2 regions of the Clostridium sp. 'White wine YQ' genome follow, and region 1 is predicted to be linked to the other one. Evidence: predicted binding sites of a transcription regulator. Region 1 holds the regulator's gene; the other holds the start of a gene.
The links. The regulator CtsR, encoded in region 1, represses protease genes until heat stress. The targets are predictions, from matches to a motif close to AAGGTCAANNAAGGTCAAAT.

Region 1 (12,349 bases):
CAATAATACCAGCCTCCTTTAAGTTATGAGAATATAGTCGGTTTAATGTTATATTCGTCAACAGTTCTTCATTAGGAGGTTCATAGAATGAAATAGAATAATTTATATTGAGAATATTTGAAACAAATGAGCATACCTCTCTAAGTTTACTTTCAGCAAACTTAGCATATTCCATTTCTTTAGCTCGTATATAAAATTTAGCTTCTGAGTCTGTTGGAAGTAGTAACGGTGTAAGTCCTCCTTTTGATAGGATAGAATTAATTTCTAAGTTATCTGGAAACCCCTTCATCAAGGAGTTGAGAATATTGAATGTAAGCAACGTTGCATCTAAAGAGTTGTATACACCTTTATTTAAAAAGCTTAGCCCTGCATTTCCCTTATAGTTAACTTTTAGTGGGATTATTGCTGAAGATGTTCCACTTTCAGCTGTTATAGTATTAGGATGACATTGCATTACTATATCTATATCGTCAAAGATACCTTGTCTTACCATTGTTGTCTTTGTACCACCCAAATATTCACCAGGACAGCCAATTAAGACAATAGAACCTTTAAACTTATCAGAAAGCTTTGCAAGGGCTATAGATGATGCTATAGAAATTGTAGTTAATAAATTATGACCAGTAACATGCCCAGAATCAGCAATTGCATCATACTCGCATAAAAAGCAAATTTTTGGATGACCGCTTCCTACCTCAGCAATAAATGAGGTCTTAATACCTAAAAAATTATTATTAACATAGAATCCTTTTTCTTTTAAATAATTTGTTATATATGAACATGCCTTTACTTCTTTATAGCTTTCCTCTGGATTGTCATATAGAAATTTGCATAAAGAGAAAAGCTCTTTTCTACAGGTTGATAGATATGAAATAAGTTCCTGATTCAAAATTAACCCTCCTTTGAATTTTCAAAGAATTATTAGCATCAAACTCTTTATAAATATTAAGTCTAGAGATGCTTATGTTATTTTATCCAATAACATAAAAAAATATTTATATAAAACTCAGAGTTAAATTGATGAAATTAAATAATTAAATGAATACTATATATTGAATAAGTCAATAATCACTAATATTAAAAAGAGATTGATGGAGGGAAAAATATGAGAAATAGATGTATTATATGTGGAAAAAATTCTGAACATGGTATAATAATATGCGGAAAGGAAATTTGTTTAAATTGTGAAAAAGCTATATCAGAAATGTCTGCTGATTCAGATAAATATGAATTAAATAGAAGAAAGATAAGAAAGCATTTGGCAGAAATAATTGATAAATCAAATTAACTATTAAATGAGGGAAGTAATGTATGACTAAAGTACCAATGTTAGAGGGTTTAAGCGAATATAGAAAATTAAATTTAGCACCTTTTTCAATGCCAGGTCATAAGTTAGGAAGGGCATTTGGTAAAAATATGCTAGAACTTATTCCAAGCTCAGATATTACAGAGGTTGAAGGTTTAGATAATTTGCATAATCCACAAGGAATAATTAAAGATGCACAAGAGCTATTAAAAAATTGTTATGAGAGTAAATCATCATACTTTTTAGTTAATGGGAGTTCTTCTGGTAACCTTTCAATGATATTCGCGGCATTTCAAGAAGGAGATAAGGTTTTAATTGAAAGAAATTGTCATAAATCTATTTACAATGGAATTTTGCTTAGAAAACTGAAACCAGTATTTCTTAAAAATTCTGTAGATGAAAATCTAGACGTGACATTGGGAATAGATATGAATAATTTCCTACAAGTACTGGAAGAAGAAAGTGATATTAAAGGGATTATTTTAACATATCCTAATTATTTTGGAATAGGAGTTAATTTAAAAAAAATCGTAGAAAAGTGCAAAGAAAAAGGTGTCAAGATATTATTAGATGCAGCACATGGAGCACATTTTGGGTTTAATAAAAACTTACCTGAAAATCCATTAAAATATGAAATTGATATGGTAGTAATGAGTGCACATAAGACACTACCATCCTTAACCCAAAGTGCTTATTTACATATAAATAAGGAAGAGTATAAAGAAAAGATAGAATTTTATCTTAAGATATTCACAAGTACAAGTCCATCATACATCTTTTTAGTGACTTTAGATTACAGTAGATATTATCTTCAAGAAAAAGCAGATAAAGAGTATGATATATTAATTGACAGAATTAATAATTTTAAAGATAATGTTAAAAAAGTCCCATATATAAAAGTTTTGAGCAAAGAAGACTTAAGTTCTAAGTGGATTTTTGATACAACTAAAATAGTTATTACTCAAAGTGGGAAATATAAATCTATTAACTTAGAAAAGTATTTACTTGAAAAAGGAATACAATGCGAAATGAGTTTTGGAAGAACTGTAGTACTTATCTCAACACCTTTTAATACTCAAGAAGATTTTGATAGGTTAGAAAAAGCAATTTTGGAATTGAGATTAGTTAAGAATGAAGAGGAAAGCCATAAAGAATACAGTTCATATTTAGATATACAAGATGGGGAAATTATTGAACCATATAAGATACTAGATAAAGCCACGGCTTTATTAGATGTAAGTCATATAACTGGGCATATAGCAGCTGAGAACATTACACCATATCCACCAGGTATACCATTTATAATGATGGGAGAGAAGATATCTAAAGAAAAAAAGGACAAGCTTATTAAATTATTAGAGGATAATATTGATATTATTGGAATTCAGGATGGAAAAGTTAAAGTAGTAGCTAATTAGTAATTAGTTAGAATAGATAATGGAGGGAAAGTTATGGCTCAAGGTAAATTAATTATAATCGAAAGTGGATCAGATGCATCAGGAAAGGCTACACAAACTCAAAGGCTTTATGATAGATTAGTTAAGGAAAACTATAATGTAAGAAAAATAACATATCCTAATTATGATAGTCCTGCATGTGCACCAGTAAAGATGTATTTAAATGGTGACTTTGGAAAGAAACCTGAAGATGTTAATGCATATGCAGCTTCAACTTTTTATGCAATTGATAGATTTGCATCATATAAAACAGATTGGGAAGATTTCTACAAAAATGGTGGAATAATAATTTCAGACAGATATACAACTTCCAATATGGTACATCAAGCTGTTAAAATGGATAAAAGTGAACGAGAAAAATACCTAAATTGGTTATATGAATTAGAATTTGATCTATATGGGTTACCAATACCAGATTGTGTAATATTTTTAGATATGCCTCCAGAGATAAGTCAAGAACTTATGAAGGAAAGAGCAAATAAATTTACAGGTGGAAAAGAAAAAGATATTCATGAGAGTAATAAGGAATATTTAGTGAACTCATATAATAATAGTTTAGATATTGCAAATAAGTATAATTGGGACAAAATAAAATGTAATGACGGTGATAAATTAAGAAGTATAGAAGACATACATAACGATATATATAATTATGTAAAGAAGTACCTATAGTTAAATAGAGATAAATTGTATTAGTAGAGTGTTAGAATATTATAAAAGTATATTTTAAGTATTTAATTTGTGGTAAAATAAGTATTAATAAGGGGTATAGATTAAAAGGAGGGAAATATTATGAAGTTAGTCATTACAATAGTTCAAGATGATGATTCTGTTGATTTAGTTGAAGCTCTAACAGAAGGTGGATTTAGGGTAACTAAGCTTGCAACAACAGGAGGATTCTTAAAGGCTGGAAATACTACCTTGTTAATAGGAGTAGAAAAAGAAAAACTTGATGATGTAATTGCAATCATTGAAGATACATGTAAAACTAGAGATCAGTTAATGGTTTCACCAACACCAATGGTTGGAACAGCAGATGTATTTATGTCATATCCAGTTGAAGTTCAAGTGGGTGGGGCAACAGTGTTTGTAGTTGATGTAGATAAATTTATTAAGATTTAATTTGTAGGAGGAGTGCAATGGAGTTTATTGGTCATAATGAAATAAGAAAGGTTTTTAATAAGCTTATAGACAAAAATGCACTCTCTCATGCTCATTTAATTATAGGAGAAGACGGCATAGGAAAAAGTACTCTCGCAAAAATCTTTGCTTTAAGAATATTAGATAAGAAGGAAGAACGAGATTATGCAGACATTGTACATTACAGGCTTAAGGAAAAATCTATAGGGATTGATGAAGTTAGAGACATAATACAAGAGGTAAATAAAAAGCCCTTCGAAGGAGAAAAGAAAGTAGTTATAATACATAAGGGCAATAAGCTTACAATTCAAGCTCAAAATGCGTTACTTAAAACTATAGAGGAGCCTCCTAAAGGAGTATATATAATAATATTATGTGAAAGTGGAGAACAAATTTTGGATACGATAAAGTCAAGATGTCAGGTTCATAAGCTTTCACCATTAAGTTTATTAGAGGTAGAAGAATATATTAATTTGAAATTTAATGCTTTAGATGAAGATAAGAAAAATGCTGCGATTGCATATAGTAGTGGAATTCCAGGAAGAGCAGAACGTTTTATTAATGATGAAAAGTTAGCGAACTTAAGAGATTTATTATGTAAACTTTTAGAAGAGATAAAGACTAATAATAAAGAGGCTGTAATAAGGTTTGAAGAAAGTTTTAAAAATTATAAAGAGGATTGGGAAGAGCTTTTACAAGTTTTACTTTCATTTGTTAGGGATATCTCAATTTATAAAGAAGTTGAAAATAAGAAGTTAATTATAAATAGTGATAAGCTTCATGAAATAGATAGATTATCAAAAGAAATGAGTTTTATAAAGTTAAATAAAATAGTAAGTATAATAAATGATACAAGAGAAAGACTAAAGAGTAATACAAATTTTGCATTAACATTAAATGTTATGATTGTAGATCTTATGGAGGTTTAAGATGATAAAAGTTGTAGGGATACGCTTTAAAAAAGCGGGTAAAATATATTATTTTGATCCAATAGATACTGGAGCAAAAAAAGGTGACTATGTAATAGTAGAAACTGCCAGAGGAATAGAATTTGGAGAATGTGTAATTGGGGAAAAAGAGATCTCTGAAGAAGAGATTATATCACCATTAAAAACAGTTTTAAGAGTAGCAAACCAAGAAGATAAGGATAAGCATAAAGAAAATAAAGATAAAGAAAAAGATGCCTTTGAAATATGTTTAAAAAAGATAGAAGAGCACCAATTAAATATGAAACTTATTGATGTTGAGTATACATTTGATAATAACAAAGTAATTTTCTATTTTACTGCTGATGGAAGAGTAGATTTTAGAGAATTAGTAAAGGATTTAGCTACAATATTTAAAACAAGAATTGAATTAAGACAGATAGGAGTTAGAGACGAAGCTAAAATGTTAGGAGGACTTGGACCATGTGGTAGACAACTATGTTGTTCAAGTTTCTTAGGAGATTTTGCTTCGGTATCAATTAAGATGGCTAAGGAACAAAATCTTTCTTTAAATCCTACTAAGATCTCAGGAATTTGTGGAAGATTAATGTGTTGCTTAAATTATGAACAAAGTACTTATGAAGATATTAGAAAGAGATTACCTAGAGTAGGATCAGTCGTTGCTACTGATGACGGTAAAGGTGAAGTTGTAGCAAATAATACAGTTAAGGAAATTGTTAAAGTTAGAATGCCATTTGGGGAAGAAGAAATTATCAGAGAATATAATATCCAAGATGTTGAGTTAGTATCTGGAACTTATGAAGATAGTGTAGATGATGGTGAAATTAAATTAGTAATAGAAGATGATGCAGATAAAGCATTAATAAAGGATTTAATAAAGGGAAATTAAAACTTTCAAGGGGGATTAGAATGAAATCTTCATTAAGGATTGCAGGAATGAAGACTGCTGAAGATGTACGAAAGATAAAAAATGCAATAGCATCTAACCAAGGGGTTGTAGCATGTGAAATAAGTAGAGAGAAGGGCGAAGCTAATATAATATATGACGATTATTTTACTGCAATAGATAAAATTATCGATTCAGTGGAATCTTTAGGTTATACTGTAGTATAAAAAATAATCTAAAAGACTTTTAAAATGTAATCAAACATGCTAAAATAGACATGACGTTTTTCGTCAAAAATATTAGGAGGTGTTGGTTATGGCATATAAAATCGAAGATTCTTGCGTAAGCTGCGGAGCATGCGCTGCTGAATGCCCAGTAAATGCAATAAGCCAAGGAGATACACAATTTGTTATAGATGCAGGTTCTTGTATCGATTGTGGAAACTGTGCTAATGTTTGCCCAGTAGGAGCACCAGTTCAAGAATAATTTAAACAAAAAACATCGCTGTTTAAGCGATGTTTTTTTATTTTATCAATCTATATATTTTAATATTATTGATAACTTTATAAATCAGAAATAGAAAAGAATATTACTTTAGGTTCGGAAACATTAAAATCTAAAGAAGAGGTATTTAGTTTATTACCTTCTAAAGAATGTATATTTCTCATTGATATTAAGAAGTCTTCAGCCCCATTAATTGAAGCAGATACATAAGGGGTGCTGTAATGCATAGGAATAACAAATTTAGGATTAAGTAATTTAGTTAATAAGCTAGCATCCTTCCCATTAATTGTATAGTTACCACCAATAGGAATCATCAGAATATCAATTGGCTCTAATAACCTTCTACTTTCCTTAGTTGGAATATGTCCTAGGTCTCCTAAATGGCATATTCTTAATCCATCAATTTCTACTACAAATATGATATTTGGCCCTCTTTTCATTCCATTCAAATTATCATGATAAGAAACAAATCCCTCTATGCTACAAAAATTGAAGGAATATTTTATAGGTTCTCTGCAAATATTACATGAAGAATTTAATTTATTAATATAATTATGATCAAAATGATTGTGAGATATGGTTATAATATCAACCTCTTCCTCAACAGTTGGATAGCCTAAAGTTTCATCAAAAGGATCCATAAGAATTTTTCTCCCAGTGGATGTTTTAATTAGAAAACAAGAATGACCAAACCATATAATTTCCACCATATCACCTCAAAATAAGTATACCCAAATAGAGTAAAAAATATTATTAATTTGCATTATAAAGCAATTGCACTAATGATTATTATATGATAATATATATTTAATAAAGGTCAAAGAAAGTCAAGGTAAAGAGGTGCTGAAATGGCAAGATTATCAGACGTAATTGAGGGATTTATAAAAAGCTTGATATTAGAAAGCGAAGATAAGCAACTACAAATTCAAAGAAATGAATTAGCAGATAGATTTAGTTGTGCCCCATCTCAAATTAATTATGTACTAACTACAAGATTTAGTCATGAAAAAGGATATTTGATTGAGAGTAGAAGAGGCGGCGGAGGATATATTGTAATAAGAAAAGTGCAATATGATAATCATAAGAGAAGAAAAGAATTAATAGATGAAAGTATTGGAGATTCTATAACATACCATAATGCTATAGCACTGCTTGAAAGCCTATATGATGCAGACATTATAGATGAAAGGGAATTTGAGATTATAAAGATGGTAATCAATGAAAGAACTTTAAATTCTGTGGAGAATAAAAATAAATTAAGAGCTGACATTTTAAAAGCTACAGTTGCATTATTATTATCATAAAGGAGGAAGTAATATGTTATGTGAGAGGTGTAACAAAAATGAAGCTACAGTTCATATGGTTAAGATTATTAATGGAAATAAAAGTGAAGTAAGGTTGTGTGAAAAGTGTGCAGCTGACATATCTGATATACCTGTAAGTACTTCCTTTGAAGAATTTGATGGATTTCCACTTCAAAGTATACTAGGAGGGCTTGTAGATTATTACAATAAAAATAGTAAAACGCAAACAGAGAGCGACATATACTGTAAGAAATGTGGTATGGCCTATAATGAATTTAAGAAAACTGGGTTACTTGGATGTAATGAGTGTTATGAGAGTTTTTCAAAATCTTTAAGTCCTATAATAAAGAGAGTTCAAGGAGATGTTGAGCACATAGGAAAAATTCCTGAGAAATGCGGTAAAGAGATTTTGGAAAAAAATAAGATATTAAAACTAAAAGAAGAATTACAAAAAGCAATTTTAGCTGAAGAGTATGAAAGAGCAGCAGAAATAAGAGATGAAATCAAAGTACTACAAGATAAATTAGGAGAATAGGAGGGGAAGATTTATGGAAAGTTGGATAGAATGTAATAAAGAGAATATTGTTATATCTAGCAGAGTAAGGCTAGCAAGAAATCTAAAAGAATTCCCATTCCCTAATAAATTAACTAAAGAAGAAGGTGCACAGATAGGACAAAAAGTAAGGGATGCTTTTATGGAGTCTGTTTCTGAAGATGATAAGTATAATACTTATAATTTATGGGAAGTAACTCCTAACTTAGCAAAAAGTTTTGTTGAGAAGCATTTAATAAGTCCTAATCTTGTTAAAAATAGTAATGTGGCTTCTTTCATAGTGGATAACAATGAAACAATTAGTTTGATGATAAATGAAGAAGACCATATAAGATTACAATGTATATCAGGAGGATATAATATAAGGGAAGTATATGAAAAAGCGGATACAATTGATTCTTTGCTTGAAAATAAGCTTGAGTATGCATTTCATGAAAAGCTTGGATATTTGACAGCATGTCCTACAAACTTAGGAACAGCTATGAGAGTTTCAGTTATGGTTCATTTGCCAGCGTTGACTTTAAATAATGAAATGAATAAATTACTTAAAGGCTTGGCACAAGTAGGAATGACTATAAGAGGATTATATGGTGAAGGCTCCAAAGGAGAAGGAAATCTTTATCAAATATCAAATCAGGTAACCTTAGGAGTTACAGATGAAGATATCTTAAATAATTTAGAAGCTGTGACTTTACAGGTTGTTTCTCAAGAAAAGCAATTGAGAGAAATATATCTTAAACAGTATAAATACGAGCTTGAAGATAAAGTATTTAGAGCACGTGCATTGCTAGAGAGTTCCAGGATACTTACATTGAAAGAGGGGTTATCCTTATTATCAAATTTAAGATTAGGTGTAGAACTTGGAATAATAGAAGATATAACTATTAAGAAATTGAATAAGATATTGATTTATTCTCAGAATGCTACTTTGCAGAATCACTTGGGTATAGGCTTAAAGGAAAGAGATTTAAACATTGAGAGAGCAAATATAATCAGAAAGATTTTATTAGAAACTTAGGAGGTGGAGAAAATGATGTATGGTAAATTTACAGAGAGAGCTCAAAGGGTCATATTAAAAGCTCAAAAGCATTCTCAAAACTTTAAACATGGATACATTGGAACAGAGCATATTCTACTAGGAATAATAGCTGAAGATGGAATAAGCAAAGATTTATTGCAAGAATACGGAGTAAAAGAAGACCAAGTAATCAATTTACTTCATCAATATGTAGGAGAAGGGGATTTTGAATCTGTTAAGGAGGATATACCATTAACTCCTAGAACTAAAAGATTATTAGACTTAAGCTTATTAGAAGCTAGGAATTTAGGTCAAAATTATATTTCCCCAGAACATATGTTACTTGCAATGGTAAATGAAAGAGAGGGGGTTGCTTTTACAATTCTAAATACCTTAAATGTTAATTTTGATAAGGTAAAAAAGGATTTAATAGCAGCACTTTCGGCTAATACAAATAATCCACAGAGTAATGCTGAAGAAGGAAAAAGAAAGCATAGAGAAGAAACTCCAACTTTAGATCAGTATGGTAGAGATTTAACTGATATGGCAATGGAAGGAAACCTAGATCCTGTAGTAGGAAGAGATGAAGAAACACAGAGGGTTTTAGAAATTCTTTGTAGGAGAATTAAAAACAATCCATGCTTAATAGGAGATCCAGGGGTTGGTAAAACAGCTATAGCAGAAGGATTAGCTCAAAAGATCGTTGAAGGGAATATACCTGAAATATTAAAAGAAAAAAGAGTAGTTTCCTTAGATATAAGTTCAATGATAGCTGGAGCAAAATATAGAGGTGAATTTGAAGATAGACTTAAAAAAGTAATGGAAGAGATAAGGAATGTCGGCAATGTTATACTCTTCATTGATGAAATGCATACAATAGTTGGAGCAGGTGGAGCAGAGGGTGCAATAGATGCATCAAATATACTAAAACCAGCATTGGCTAGAGGTGAGATTCAATGTATTGGAGCCACAACTATAGATGAATATAGAAAATATATAGAGAAGGACTCTGCATTAGAAAGAAGATTTCAACCTATAAATGTTGGAGAACCATCAAAGGAAGAAACCTTACAAATACTTAAAGGGTTAAGAGATAAGTATGAAGCTCACCATAGAGTAAAAATAACAGATGAAGCTTTGGATGCAGCAGTAAACTTATCAGATAGATATATCACAGATAGATATATGCCAGATAAAGCAATAGATTTAATTGACGAGGCTTCAGCAAAGGTTAGAATAGAAAATCTTACAGCACCACCTGATTTAAAAGAAATAGAAGAATTAATTGATAAAACAAAGAAAGAAAAAGATGATGCTATTACAGTGCAAGATTTTGAAAAAGCAGCTTCATTAAGAGATAAAGAAAAAGAGTTAAGAGAAAAATTGGAAGGACTTAAAAACAATTGGAGTGCACAAACTTCAGTTCAAACTCAGATAGTTGATGCTGAAAAAATTGCAGCAGTTGTATCTAAATGGACAAAAGTTCCAGTAGAAAAACTTACTGAAAAAGAAGCGGATAAATTATTAAAACTTGAAGAGATTCTTCATAATAGAGTGATAGGTCAAAAAGAGGCAGTTAAGTCTGTAGCAAGAGCAGTGAGAAGAGCTAGAGTAGGACTTAAAGATCCAAATAGACCTATTGGGTCATTTATATTCCTTGGACCTACTGGGGTAGGAAAAACTGAACTTTCAAAGGCATTAGCAGAAGCTATGTTTGGGGATGAAAATAGCATAATAAGAATCGATATGTCAGAATATATGGAGAAATTCTCAGTTTCAAGATTAATAGGATCTCCTCCAGGTTATGTTGGATATGATGAAGGAGGACAGTTAACTGAAGCAGTAAGAAGAAAACCATATTCTGTTATACTTCTAGATGAAATAGAAAAAGCACATCCAGATGTATTTAATATTCTTCTTCAAATATTAGAAGATGGTAGATTGACTGACTCTAAAGGAAAAACAGTAAACTTTAAAAACACCATTATTATAATGACATCAAATCTTGGAGCTCATATGCTTAAGAAACAGAAGACTTTAGGTTTTTCAATTGATGAAAATAAAGCCGAGAGTGAGTATGAAAAAATGAAGGGGAATATTATGGATGAGCTAAAGCGAAGCTTTAGACCTGAATTCTTAAATAGAATTGATGATACAATAGTATTCCATAGCCTTGAAGAAGAAGATTTAATTCAAATTATTGATCTTATGTTAGATTCAATAGTAAAGAGAGTAGATGAGCAAGAAATTCACTTAGAATTTGACGAGGAGAGTAAAAGGGCTTTAATAAAAGAAGGTAGTGACTTAACTTATGGAGCAAGACCATTAAGGAGAATTATTACTAAAAAGGTTGAAGATAAGCTTGCAGAGGAATTACTTAAAGGAAGCATCAAAAAAGGTGATAAGGTAAAAGTAACTAGTGAGGAAGAGGGATTAGTCTTTACACCACTTACTCCAGTTTAGAAATAAAAAGAGTCATTTTGACTCTTTTTATTTTTTTACTCTTTAGGAATTTATAATATTTTAAGCATAGGATAACGTTATAAGTTTCCTATAAAAAGTGAGGAGTATTATTTATAATTTTGAAGAATAATAATAGGTATACGAAATGATTGTGATACAATTGTTAATTAATAATTTTTATTAGAAAATACTTGAAATTCAAATAAAGTGTGCTATAATAAAACTAGACATACCCCTGGGGGGTAAGTGAGGAGTGAAGCAATATATGAGCAAAGAGGTAAAAGATATAGAATTAATGATAATTGGCGGAGGACCAGCTGGATTAACTGCAGCTATATATGCAGCAAGAGCTAAGCTTAATATGATGCTTTTAGAAAATGCTGTATTAGGTGGACAGGTAAGAACAAGTTATACTATAGAAAATTATCCAGGTTTCAAAACCGTTGAGGGTGGAAAACTTGCGGATTTAATGCAAGAACAGGCAGAGGAGCTTGGTGCGGTAATTGATGAATTTGATTCAGTACAAAGTGCTAAGTTAACTGATGATGAAAAGATAATAGAAACAGATTCATATATATATAGACCTAAAGCTGTGATAATTTCAACTGGCGCTACTCCTAAAAAATTACCACTACCTAATGAAGAAAAATTCTCTAGCAAGGGAGTACATTATTGTGCTGTATGCGACGGTGCAATGTATGAAGATAAAGTAATTGCTGTAGTTGGAGGTGGAAATTCTGCTTTAGAAGAGGCATTGTTCTTAACAAAGTT
Region 2 (12,349 bases), on a different contig from region 1:
AAAATTATAATACTAATAATCTAATTTATGCTTAAGATTCTTCTAAAAGTACCGGGGACGGTTAACAACTATTTATACTTAAAAAGTACAAATAGTTGTTAACCGTCCCCGTAAAAGAAAGAATTTTCAGAATTAATTTTTTTTATGTTCCAAACATTAATAATAAAGCCATTTGTCCAATTTAAATGCAAAAGTTAGATATTTTTTTAACAATATACTATTGCACTTATAATTAAAAATGTTAAAATCTTATTGTCGGTATTCTATTTTTAGAAACTGAACTAGGAACAAATTCACAATTTTTTCCGAATTATATCTAATTTAAAGAGTAAGAACGGAGGCTATCAAAATGGAAAGAAAAACAACTATGACTATGAGTATTAGAAAGCTTGTAGTGACAGGTATGCTAACTGGTATCACATTATTTTTAGGGTTAACAGGGCTTGGATTTATAAACATCCCACCAGTTAAAGCAACTATTATGCACGTACCCGTAATTATTGGAGCTATTGTTGAAGGACCAGTAGTTGGAGCTGCAGTAGGATTTTGTTTTGGATTATTCTCAATGTACCAAGCATTTACAGCACCTACGCCAACTTCATTTATATTCTGGAACCCAATAATCGCTATATTGCCTAGAATACTTATCGGTTTATTTTCTTATTATGCTTATGCTTCAATAAGAAAGAAATTTCCTAAGACAGGTATTGGTGTTGCTGCTGTTATTGGAACACTAACAAATACGATTTTTGTTTTAGGACTAACATATGTTTTCTATGCGGCAAAATTTGCACAAGCTATTGGTATCAATCCATCAACAGTTGGAAAAGCCCTTTTCACTATAGGACTTTCAAATGGAATTCCAGAAGCTTTGGTTTCAGCAATAATTGCAGTTCCTGTAATAAGTATTTTAAATAAAATTAGATCGTAATTATTATAAGCATCCAAGGTTCTTGGATGCTTTTATGATATGGAGGTATTATTATGAATGAGATAAAATTTACCGATATTCATGGAATTCAGCTTGGTCATGCTCAAAATTTAGAAGGATGCACTGGTTGTTCTGTTGTTATTTGTAAAGAAGGTGCTTCTGGAGGTGTTGATGTCCGTGGTGGATCTCCAGGAACAAGAGAAACTGACCTCTTAAATCCTATGGAACTTGTTGATAAAGTTCACGCTGTAGTATTATCTGGTGGAAGTGCCTTTGGCTTAGATGCTTCTGCAGGCGTAATGGAATACTTAGAAAAAAACTCAATAGGTTTTGATGTTGGTGTTACCAAAGTTCCGATTGTCTGTAGTGCTGTATTATTTGACCTTGTTATTGGTAGTTCAGATATTCGCCCTGATAAATTAATGGGCCTTCAAGCCTGTATTAATTCTGAGGAGTATAAGGGCGATATAAATGGAAATATTGGAGCTGGTACAGGAGCAACTGTTGGGAAATTTAAAGGACCTGAATTTTCCATGAAAGGTGGGCTTGGAACTTATGCAGTACAAGTTGGAGATCTTCAAGTAGGTGCAATCGTTGCGGTTAATGCATTAGGTGATATAGTTGATACGGAAACTAATACTATTATCGCTGGTGCTCTATCTGATGATAAAAAAACTTTTGTAAACACTGAAGACTTTATGATTTCACAATATGATAAAAGTAAAAATGTTTTTAGTGGAAATACAACAATAGGAGTCGTTGTTACAAATGCAATACTAACTAAGGCTCAGGCTAATAAAGTGGCATCTATGAGTCATAATGGCTATGGAAGAGCAATTAGACCTGCTCATACAATGTTTGATGGTGATACTATATTTGCTTTATCTACAAACAAAGTAAATGCTGACATAAATGTTGTTGGACTTTTAGCTGCTCAAGTGATGGAAAAGGCTATTGTTCGTGGGATTAAAGAAGCTAATTCAGTTCATGGATTAATTTCCTATAAAGAATTTAATAAATGATGTATTTTTTTATTTGTTTTTTATAAAAATATAAAAGTGCATTATTATAACAATTTGTCCTATTTTTTGGTTAGACATGTACACATTTCCTCTTTTACCTCTGATATTATAGTGTATTAAAAACAAGAGTGCACAAAATAATGATGCAAAGCAAATAAAGCTTAGCAAATAAAATATAAAATCCCATAAGGGATAAAAGGAGGAAACTGTTATGGCAAGAAGTAATAGAACATTAGTACCAGATGCAAAAAATGGGCTATCTAAATTTAAAAATGAGGTAGCTAGTGAATTAGGCGTTCACTTAAAAGAATACAATGGAGATATAACTGCTAGAGAAGCAGGTTCAATCGGTGGAGAAATGGTAAAGAGAATGGTTGAACAATATGAAAACAATATAAAATAATTAGTAAACAAAAGGGTGTCTCCTTATAGGAGACATCTTTTTTATTTAAGAATTTTGTCATATAATATATTTTATTAATATCAATATAATCAACATAAGGAGTTGTTTAACTTGAAAAATAGCCTTCGGGTAAAATTTAAAATACTTATTACTCTATTAATATCAGTCAATGCAGTTATTGTAATTATTTCGCTATATAACTTTTTCTATATAAAAGATTCTATTAATAGTTTTTATAAATATAATTTTGATAGTATTAATGCTGTTAAAAATATGCAGGATATCACAGAAAACCAGCATTTTGCATTATTAAATTATATTTCTACTAAAAATGAAGCTTATAAGAACAATTTTTTAGATTTAGAAAAAAAGTTTTATGATAATTATGCTATTCAGCTTGATAGAACCTCTGAAAACGGGGAACTTGACTTAAATAATCAAACAAAAGCACTATTTATTAAATTTTTTAATACAGGTAAAACTACTTTTGATTCTTACGATAAAGGAAATAGTATCTCAGGTTATTATAATGAAATACAAAATAATTATAATGAACTTAAGCAAAATTTAGATGCTATATATGAACTTAATAATAATGCTATGAAAGTAAAGATACTAAATTCTCAAGAAAAAATAATCCTTTCTTCGAAATTTTTATTCATATCTTCTTTGATAGTCTTATTTCTAAGTATTCTTTTATCAAATAAATACTTAGATAAACTGCTACTCCCTCTAGTAAACCTTCAGAATGCAATACGTGGCTTTAAAGATGGAAACTTTTCATTTAATAGACCTATTAATTCAGGAGATGAGATAGGCGAAATATATAAAGAATTTCACAATATGTCAAAAAGGATTAAGGAGTTTAAAGACTCAACTTTGGGACAACTTATGGAAGAGAAAAACAAGTCACTATCAATTGTTAAAAGTATATCAAACCCATTAATTGTTTTAGATAACAATTTTAAGTGCATCTTAATAAATGATGCTTGTGAGGATTTCTTTAAATTTCGTGAAGCCTCACTAATAGGACAACATATATTAGATTTTATTACAGATGGAGATTTATTTGATTTTATTTCAAAGGCTAAAGAGGTTAACTTTAGTGGTGCATCTAAAGTTATGAATTTTCATAAAGATAGTCATAGTTTTAATGTATCTGTTTCAACTATAAAAAACCGAGATTCAAACCTAAATGGAATAATAGTGTATTTTCAAGATATTACTGAACTTAAAAAACTTGATAAATTAAAACAGGACTTTATTAGCACTCTTTCACACGAGTTAAAAACTCCATTAACTTCAATTATGATGGGCTCATCAATGCTTGAAGAAAGTGTTATAATTGAAAATGTTGATGAAAGATATAGAGTTATCAACACAATACAAGAAGATGCAGAAAACTTACTTAATATGATTGATAATTTTTTAAAGCTTACTCAATTAGAAACTGATCAAAATTACTTAAATTTTGAGATTGCAGATATTTCTGATATTATTAAAAATTCGATTAAGAATTTTTGTACTATATCTCATGCTAGAAATATAACATTAAATTTTGAAAGAATAGGGGCTTTACCAATGATTTCTATTGATAAGGAGAAGTTTTCTTGGGTTGTTAATAACCTTATCTCTAATTCTATAAAATACTCATTAGATAACAAACAAGTATTTATTTCTTTATATTCCGATGATAAATCAATAATTCTTACCGTACAGGATCAAGGTATTGGTATTAGCAAATCGCAAATAGATAAAATATTTGATAAATTCTATAGAGGCAACGATACATCAAATGGTACCGGACTTGGACTACCTCTATCTAAGCAAATAGTTGAACTTCATAACGGTACAATAACTTGTAATAGTGTATATGGATCAGGAAGTATCTTTAAGGTTACACTTCCAATAATAGGAGGCATATAATGAAAACTATTTTAGTAGTAGATGATACTAAAAATATTAGAGAAATGCTAAAAACCTTTTTAGAAATAGAAGGATATAAGGTTTTTGAGGCAAAAAATGCTGAAGAGGCAATAGAAATATTTAATAACCATCAAATTGACTTAATGTTTACAGATATAAAACTTCCAAATGTATCAGGAACAGAGCTTTTAAAACAAATTAAAAAAATGAATAAATCAACAACAGTTATTGTGATGACTGCATTTGGAACAATAAAGAATGCTGTAGAATGCACTAAATTCGGGGCTGCTGCTTATCTTCAGAAACCTTTCACAACTAAAAGAATTAAATCAGTTTTAGACGAAGTTTTAAGAAAACATACTATAAAAAAAGATGTTAACTCATACTTAGTTTTATCTAAAAAGTTGATAGATGAAAGTGACTATTTTAAAGCAGAAGAAGTTTTAAATAAAGCTCTATCTATAGATAAGGAAAATAAAGAAATCTACCTATTAATAAGTCAGATTGCTGAGCTTCAAGGAAATTTTGAAAAAGCGAAAAAGTTTATTTCTATGGCTGAAATACTTGGGGACGGTTAACATTAATTAATTCTATGTTCTATATTAATATTTAGCTATTCTTAATAAAAAAAAGATAGACAAATTAGCTTGTCTATCTTTTACCTATTTTATAACCAAAATTTCAAGTGAATTTTTTAATTTATGCCATCTTTAAAAAGTTATAAATTTCGTCATTGTATTCTTTATCGGAAATAATTAAATTAATGCCTATTCCACATAGCTTTGATACTCTTGAATAAGTTATATTCCCTAAAACTTCAGAAATCTCACTACCTTTAAAGTTACCTAAACTTCTCATTAAGACTACCACAATTGCCTTTGCTTTTAGTGTTTCTCTTCTATTTTTAATATTAAGCATATCGCGTCCAAAACCATATTTATTTTTTATATATTTAAAAATGGAGTCTAAAGTGAAATTTCTATCTATAATTTTTCTTCCACTTATATATTGACTTTTTTCTTCTTTAAATTCACCTTCATTAATATTTATTCCTGAATATCTTCTAATCTTCTCCGAATATCTTTTACATGCCATATATGAATCTTCTGCTATCAAAGAATTTATAAAAGATTTATCAACTATTTGAAATTCATCATCCTTTAAATTCAAATAAGAACCTAAGCTTGAAAATCTATATTTCTCAGGAAATCTCCTGTATTTTTTAATATCTTTAGGATTATTATGTATGTATAATGACAAGTTTATAAGATACCTATCGCTATTTATTAATTTACTCTTAAATCTGTCTTGGAACAGATGTCCATGCCGCTTATATTTGTGATTATAATATCTTGAATACTTTAAATTAACTCTATGCATTACTTTTGATATATCACTTCCACAAGAATCAATAATGAAATGGGCATGATTATTCATTAAACAAAAAGCATAAATTTTAAAAACATAAAACTTTTGACATTCTTTTAAAAACTCTAAATACTGAATTTTATCATAATCATTTTTAAAAAGTTTTATTTCAGAGATGCTTCTTACCATTACATGATAAATTCCGTTACTTACTTTTATTCTTGCTGTTCTTGGCATAAATTCACCTTCCTTATTTCTTGAATTATTGCCATAATCTGCTTGCCTATTCAACACATAAGCTGATTTTAAAAGGGGACGGTTAACATTTCTTATATCTAATTTAGGTATAAGAAATGTTAACCGTCCCCAATTATTAAACCTTAAAAACTAAAGAATTATCTTTTTCATCGATAATTACTGTTACTCCATCATAGATTTCTCCAGAAATAATTCTTTTTGCAAGATTTGTTTCTAATGTATTTTCAATATATCTCTTTAATGGCCTTGCACCATATACAGGATCAAAGCCCTCATCAGCAATTAGTTTTTTAGCTTCATCGGTTATTTCTAGGGTTACATTCTTTTCTTTCATTTTATTTTTAACCTTAATCAAGAATATATCAATTATTTTCTTAATATTCTCTAATGATAATGGACTAAAGGTTATTATATCATCAACTCTATTTAAGAATTCCGGTTTAAATCTTGCCTTCATTTCATTCATAACCTTAGCCTTTGACTCTTCTGAAACTTTGCCACCAGTGCTTCCATCTAGTAAGTATGAGCTTCCTATATTTGAAGTCATTATTATAATGGTATTTTTGAAGTCTACTGTTTTACCTTGATTATCAGTTAGTCTTCCATCATCTAAAATTTGTAGGAATACATTAAATACATCTTGGTGAGCCTTCTCAATCTCATCAAATAAGATAACTGAGTATGGTTTTCTCCTAACTGCTTCTGTTAGCTGACCACCCTCCTCATACCCTACATATCCTGGAGGGGCTCCTATCAATCTAGAAACAGAGTATTTCTCCATGTATTCTGACATATCAATTCTTATAATGTTCTCCTCTGAGTCAAAAAGAGTTCTTGCTAATGTTTTAGCTAATTCAGTCTTACCCACACCAGTTGGACCTAAGAAAATGAATGATCCTATTGGCCTATTTTCGTCTTTTAGTCCTGCTCTTGCTCTTATAACTGCATTTGTAACTGATTGAATAGCTTCATTTTGGCCTATAACTCTTTCTCCTAATTCCTCTTCCAATCTTAGAAGTTTCTTCTTTTCACCTTCTACTAGCTTAGTTACAGGAATTCCAGTCCATTTAGATACTATATTTGATATTTCATTTTCTGTAACTTCTTCCTTTAAAAGAGCTCCCTCATAGTTTTCTTTAACTTCATTTTCTTTTTCGGCTATTTTCTCTTCAAGGGATGGAATAAGTCCATATTTAAGTTCAGCCGCCTTATTTAAGTCGTACTCTCTTTCATATTTTTCAATCATTCCTCTAGCATCATCTAGCTGCTTTTTAAGCTCTCTAATCTCTGATATATGAGACTTTTCTTTTTCGTATTTTGCACTCATCTCGTCATTTTTGCTTTTTAGCTCTACAAGTTCTTTATCTATTGATTGAGCTCTTGCAATTGATGCTGGGTCTTTTTCCTTAAGCAATGCTTCTCTTTCAGTTTCCAATAGAAAAATCTTTCTTCTTACCTCATCAAGTTCTGTTGGCAAGGAATCTATTTCACTTCTTATCATTGCACCCGCTTCATCTATCAAGTCTATGGCCTTATCTGGTAAAAATCTTCCTTGAATATATCTATCTGATAATTTTGCAGCTGCAACTATTGCAGAATCATGAATTCTTATTCCATGATGTATTTCAAATCTTTCCTTTAATCCTCTTAAAATTGATATTGTATCTTCTACTGTTGGCTCATCAATTACTACTGGCTGGAATCTTCTCTCAAGAGCCTTATCCTTCTCAATATATTGTCTATATTCATCAAAGGTTGTTGCACCTATACAGTGAAGTTCTCCTCTTGCTAAAAGAGGTTTAATTAAATTCCCAGCATCCATTGCACCTTCAGTTTTACCTGCACCAACTATTGTATGAATTTCATCAATAAATAATATTATTCTACCTTCTGAACTCTGAACTTCTTTTAATACAGCTTTTAATCTCTCTTCAAATTCTCCTCTATATTTTGCCCCTGCAATTAATGCACCCATATCTAGTGAGAATATTATTTTATCTTTTAACCCCTCTGGAATATCTCCTCTAACAATTCTCTCTGCTAACCCTTCAACTATGGCAGTTTTTCCAACTCCAGGCTCCCCAATAAGTACAGGATTGTTTTTAGTTCTTCTAGAAAGAATTCTAACAGTTCTTCTTATTTCTTCATCTCTTCCTATAACAGGATCTAACTTATGTTTCTTGGCTAATTCAACTAAGTTAACTCCATATTTGCTTAAAGCGTCATATGTTCCTTCTGGATCTTGTGTTTCGACTCTTTGACTTCCTCTTATTTCTTTTAAAACCTTTAAAAATTCATTCTTTGTAATACCATATTTATTTAATAAATTTCCTATTACATTCTTATTTTCTATGTCAATAATCCCCAAGAATACATGCTCTACACTTATATACATATCTTTAAAATCTTCAGCATATTTATCTGCCTTTATAAGTATTTCTTCTATTTTTCTAGTAGCATAAACCCCTGATGAAGATGCTGCTGAACCTAGCACCTTAGGCATACCCGCTAAGAGTGAATCAGTGTCCGATTTTAGTGACTTTATATCCTTTCCCATCTTACTTAAAATATTTGAAATAAGTCCATCTTCTGCATTAATAAGAGCAGCAAAAAGATGTACTGAATCTACGCTTTGATGATTGTTCTTAACCGCTATTTCATGTGCATCATTTAATGATTGCTGCACCCTTAAAGTCATTTTTTCAATATTCATATTATCACCTCATTAAAATTCTCCTTGTATCTTGCTTTAATTAAATAATAATATAAAAGTCAAAGAAAGTCAAAGTCTATTTCAATCTTCCTTTTATCTCTTTTTGTCCTTTATGATATAATATATTTATAATAAAATAATTTGAGGTGAGAACTTGAGAAGAGAGCATATAATTTATCCACTAGATATGCCAGTAACAATTTCATATTGCTCAATTGAGGATTATCCTATTCACTGGCACAACGCTATTGAGATAATATTTGTACTTAAAGGTACCATAAATGTAACCATAGATTCAGATACTTATGAAATTGAAGAAAAAGAGATGGAAGTAATCAACAACAACGAAGCTCATAGAATTTTTTCTAAGGATCCTGATAATAGAGTTTTAATCTTCCATATGGACTCAAGTTTTTTTGAAAAATATTATAATGACATCGAAAATATGTTTTTCTATCTTAATAGTTCAGACGAAGGTGCTCAAGAAAGTCAGGAATATGAAGATCTTAGAATTTTTCTTTCAATTATTCTCTGCGAAGCCATACAAAAAAGAGAAGACTATGATGAAGAAATTGAAAGTACTTTAATAGATATGCTATATCATTTAATTAACAACTTTCACTATCTAACCTATGAGAAAGAAGAACTAAAGGACAATGAAGAACAGTTAGAAAGATATCATAGAATTGCAAAATATATTTTCAATAATTACAATAATAAAATAAGTCTTCAAGAAATAGCTAAAAAAGAATTTTTAAGCGCAGACTATCTTTCACATGAGATAAAAAACGCAACTGGATATAGTTTTACTGATTTATTAAATCTTACAAGAGTTGAAGAGTCTATAAAGCTGCTTTTAGATAGCAACATGAGCATTTCAGAAATTTCTGATGAGGTTGGTTTTTCTCATACAAGATATTATAATAAGAATTTTAAATTTTACTACAAGTGTACTCCACTCCAATATAAAAAGAAGTATAAACTAGATGAGAAATCTTATGAGAAAGCAAAAAAACTAACTTATTTAGAAACTTCTGAAGCACTTAAATTTCTTTACCCTTATCTTGAGGATTATGACAGATTTAACTATGAGAACAGAATTCATAAAATTCATATTAACATGGATGAAGAAATTTCTCCTTTCTCAGATGATTTTAGAAAAGTAATTAATGTAGGGGATGCCTTCGACCTTCTAATTGAAGATAATAAAGATAACCTTGAAGAAATTCAGGAAGAAATCTCATTTAGGTACGGAAGAATATTTAATCTTTTCCACAGAGATATGGGAATTTTCCCTGGCAGCAGTTTTTATAACTGGAATAAAACTAAGACTGTTTTTGAATTCATGGAATATATTGAACTTATTCCACTAGTTTTATTGGAACAATTAGAGCTTACAGATGAGGAATTAATAAATGCCTTCCATAGTTATGTAGAGTATTTTTCTGAAATTGAGAGTATCGATTTTTATAATATAAAGTATCAATTCCATAGTGACTTTCCTTCTGAACTTAAAAATGAGATTATTAAAATTTTGGAGGAAAACTCATTGGAGTATGAAGATGAAGGTTATATAGGAAATCACCTAGAAATAAACAAAATATACGACTCAGCCTATATGATACCTTATATTATTCACCAAGTAGCTAATAATAACATATCCTTAAATTTTATTAGAGCTTTTGACGTATTAGAGAAAGAGGTAGTACTTACTAATGAAGTATTTTTTGGTTCTTCTGGATTGGTAAATGATATGGGAATTAAAAAACCTTCTTATTATGCCTACTATTTACTTGGTAAATTAGGAGATATTCTTGTCCAAAAAGGCGATGGCTATTTAGTAACAAAAAGCGAAGATGAGTATCAAATTCTTCTTTATAATTACGGTGAAGAACTTAATAATTTAATTAGCTATGAAACCTTAGAAAAAAGAAGAGGTATTAAAAATACAACCGAAAAGAAGATATCCTTAAATATAGTAAACATAAATAGTAATGCACAAATAACTACTTATATATTAAATGAAAAAATAGGTTCTTCCTATAATTATTGGTTAGGTATGGGAAAACCAATTAGATTAAACAAAGAGGAAAGGGAAATTCTTCACAAGGCTTCTTTCCCAGGAATTAATTTTAGATATACAAAGAAAAGTTCTGTTTTAAACCTGCTCCCTAAACTAAAAGGGTATGGTGCACATTTAATAATAATAAAGAAAGTGTAAAACCAATAATAAAAGAGTACAAAAACACCTTAATTAAGGTGTTTTTTTGTTTTTACTAGTACTGGATTTGTGAATAACTTCTCGCAAATGTACCATTTTATAGCCTTAATTGTCAATGAATTTTACAAAACTTACCTCTATAATAATATTAAGAAATATTAAAGGGAGCGTGAGTGTATGAAAATATTAAAAAGAATATTTAAGCCAATAAAAATAAGCTCCTTCAGTCCTAAATTGAGCTTATTTGAAATAACTTTTGACTTAATTAAAAAATATTAGTATATATACTTTTCATTTTATTGATAAAAATAATTTGATTAGTCTATATATTTATTTGGACATAAATTAATTTTATATTGCAAATAAAAAGGGTTGTCCTTAATATGAATTCTCATAAGTTAAGGGCAACTCTTTCTTATTATTCCGACCTAAAATGTTATAATTTTAACAAAATTTAGTTTATAAAGTTTTCTCTAAAGATAAAGCTAGTGAAAAATACTTTAAAGCATCTCTTATTTCACCCAGTTTATAGTACATTTGTCCCATGTCTATGTATCTTTGATACCTATCTTCCTTATTACCAACTTTCAAGATAGCATCTAATGAAAGATTCATATACATTTCAGCTTCTTGAACCTTATTTTGCTTTTGTAATATTGTCCCTTTCAGATAATATGATCTTTCAATTAATCTTATATTATCACAATCAATTGCCAGGTTAAGAGCTTCATCACATATGTTATATGCCTCATCATACTCTTCATAATCTATAAATAGCTTTATGCAGTTATTCATGAATTCAACATATTTTATCCTATTATGTTTTGGGAAGATATTCAATCCTTCTTCTATCTCATTTATAGCTCTTCCCTTTTCTCCAATTCCAAAATAACATTCTCCATAATTCCACTTTGAAAGTGCTAATGATATAGGATTGTCCTTTTGAAAACTATATGCCTTTTTTACTAAAGCCTCTGCTTCAGGTTTCTTTAGTTTTATGCACAATGTTGCTAACAGGTTGTACATTTTACCCTTATTTATTGGATCTTCAACATATTTAATATATTTCTCTACGCACTTCATATCATCATAAGCCTTATGTATTTCTTTTAACTTATAGTAACATAATGCCTTACTATATAACGTATATGCATATTCGCCTCTATCCTTAAATTTACTGTTACTAAGTACTTCTATAAGTCGTTCATAATATGTTATAGCTTCAGTATATTCCTTGTTTTGGCAGAAATACTTGCCCATGTCATGAAAATACTTTATAACAATTTCTTTATCAATGTTTTTTTGAGATAAATAATAGTACTGAGATACTATCAATTGAATATTTTCATACTTTGACTCCTCAAGATAGTATTGAAATAGTAAGTGCATTAATTCAAAAGATAAATCAAAATACTCATATTCATTTGCATATTCTAAGTTATATTTAATATTTTCTTCTATATCTTCCCCTGAAAAAAGATTTTTTCTAATTAATTCTATATTATCG

Region 2: the regulator CtsR is predicted to act here: its motif matches at 8,677-8,696, upstream of clpB (ATP-dependent chaperone ClpB).

The regions. Positions count from the first base shown of each region.
Region 1 is NZ_JAQYUU010000016.1:1,827-14,175, forward strand. It holds gene PTZ02_RS19280 (M20 family peptidase) at 1-889, opposite strand, end outside; gene PTZ02_RS19285 (sigma factor G inhibitor Gin) at 1,106-1,288, shown strand; gene PTZ02_RS19290 (aminotransferase class I/II-fold pyridoxal phosphate-dependent enzyme) at 1,312-2,724, shown strand; gene PTZ02_RS19295 (dTMP kinase) at 2,758-3,435, shown strand; gene PTZ02_RS19300 (cyclic-di-AMP receptor) at 3,556-3,885, shown strand; gene PTZ02_RS19305 (DNA polymerase III subunit delta') at 3,903-4,832, shown strand; gene PTZ02_RS19310 (PSP1 domain-containing protein) at 4,834-5,739, shown strand; gene PTZ02_RS19315 (heavy-metal-associated domain-containing protein) at 5,760-5,963, shown strand; gene PTZ02_RS19320 (DUF362 domain-containing protein) at 6,052-6,222, shown strand; gene PTZ02_RS19325 (MBL fold metallo-hydrolase) at 6,300-6,950, opposite strand; gene PTZ02_RS19330 (CtsR family transcriptional regulator) at 7,089-7,544, shown strand; gene PTZ02_RS19335 (UvrB/UvrC motif-containing protein) at 7,558-8,079, shown strand; gene PTZ02_RS19340 (protein arginine kinase) at 8,093-9,115, shown strand; gene PTZ02_RS19345 (ATP-dependent Clp protease ATP-binding subunit) at 9,128-11,578, shown strand; gene PTZ02_RS19350 (NAD(P)/FAD-dependent oxidoreductase) at 11,844-12,349, shown strand, end outside.
Region 2 is NZ_JAQYUU010000001.1:335,937-348,285, reverse strand. It holds gene PTZ02_RS01630 (ECF transporter S component) at 350-931, shown strand; gene PTZ02_RS01625 (P1 family peptidase) at 985-1,953, shown strand; gene PTZ02_RS01620 (alpha/beta-type small acid-soluble spore protein) at 2,165-2,356, shown strand; gene PTZ02_RS01615 (ATP-binding protein) at 2,468-4,282, shown strand; gene PTZ02_RS01610 (response regulator) at 4,282-4,860, shown strand; gene PTZ02_RS01605 (transposase) at 4,982-5,887, opposite strand; gene clpB (ATP-dependent chaperone ClpB) at 6,024-8,621, opposite strand; gene PTZ02_RS01595 (helix-turn-helix domain-containing protein) at 8,776-10,842, shown strand; gene PTZ02_RS01590 (helix-turn-helix transcriptional regulator) at 11,302-12,349, opposite strand, start outside.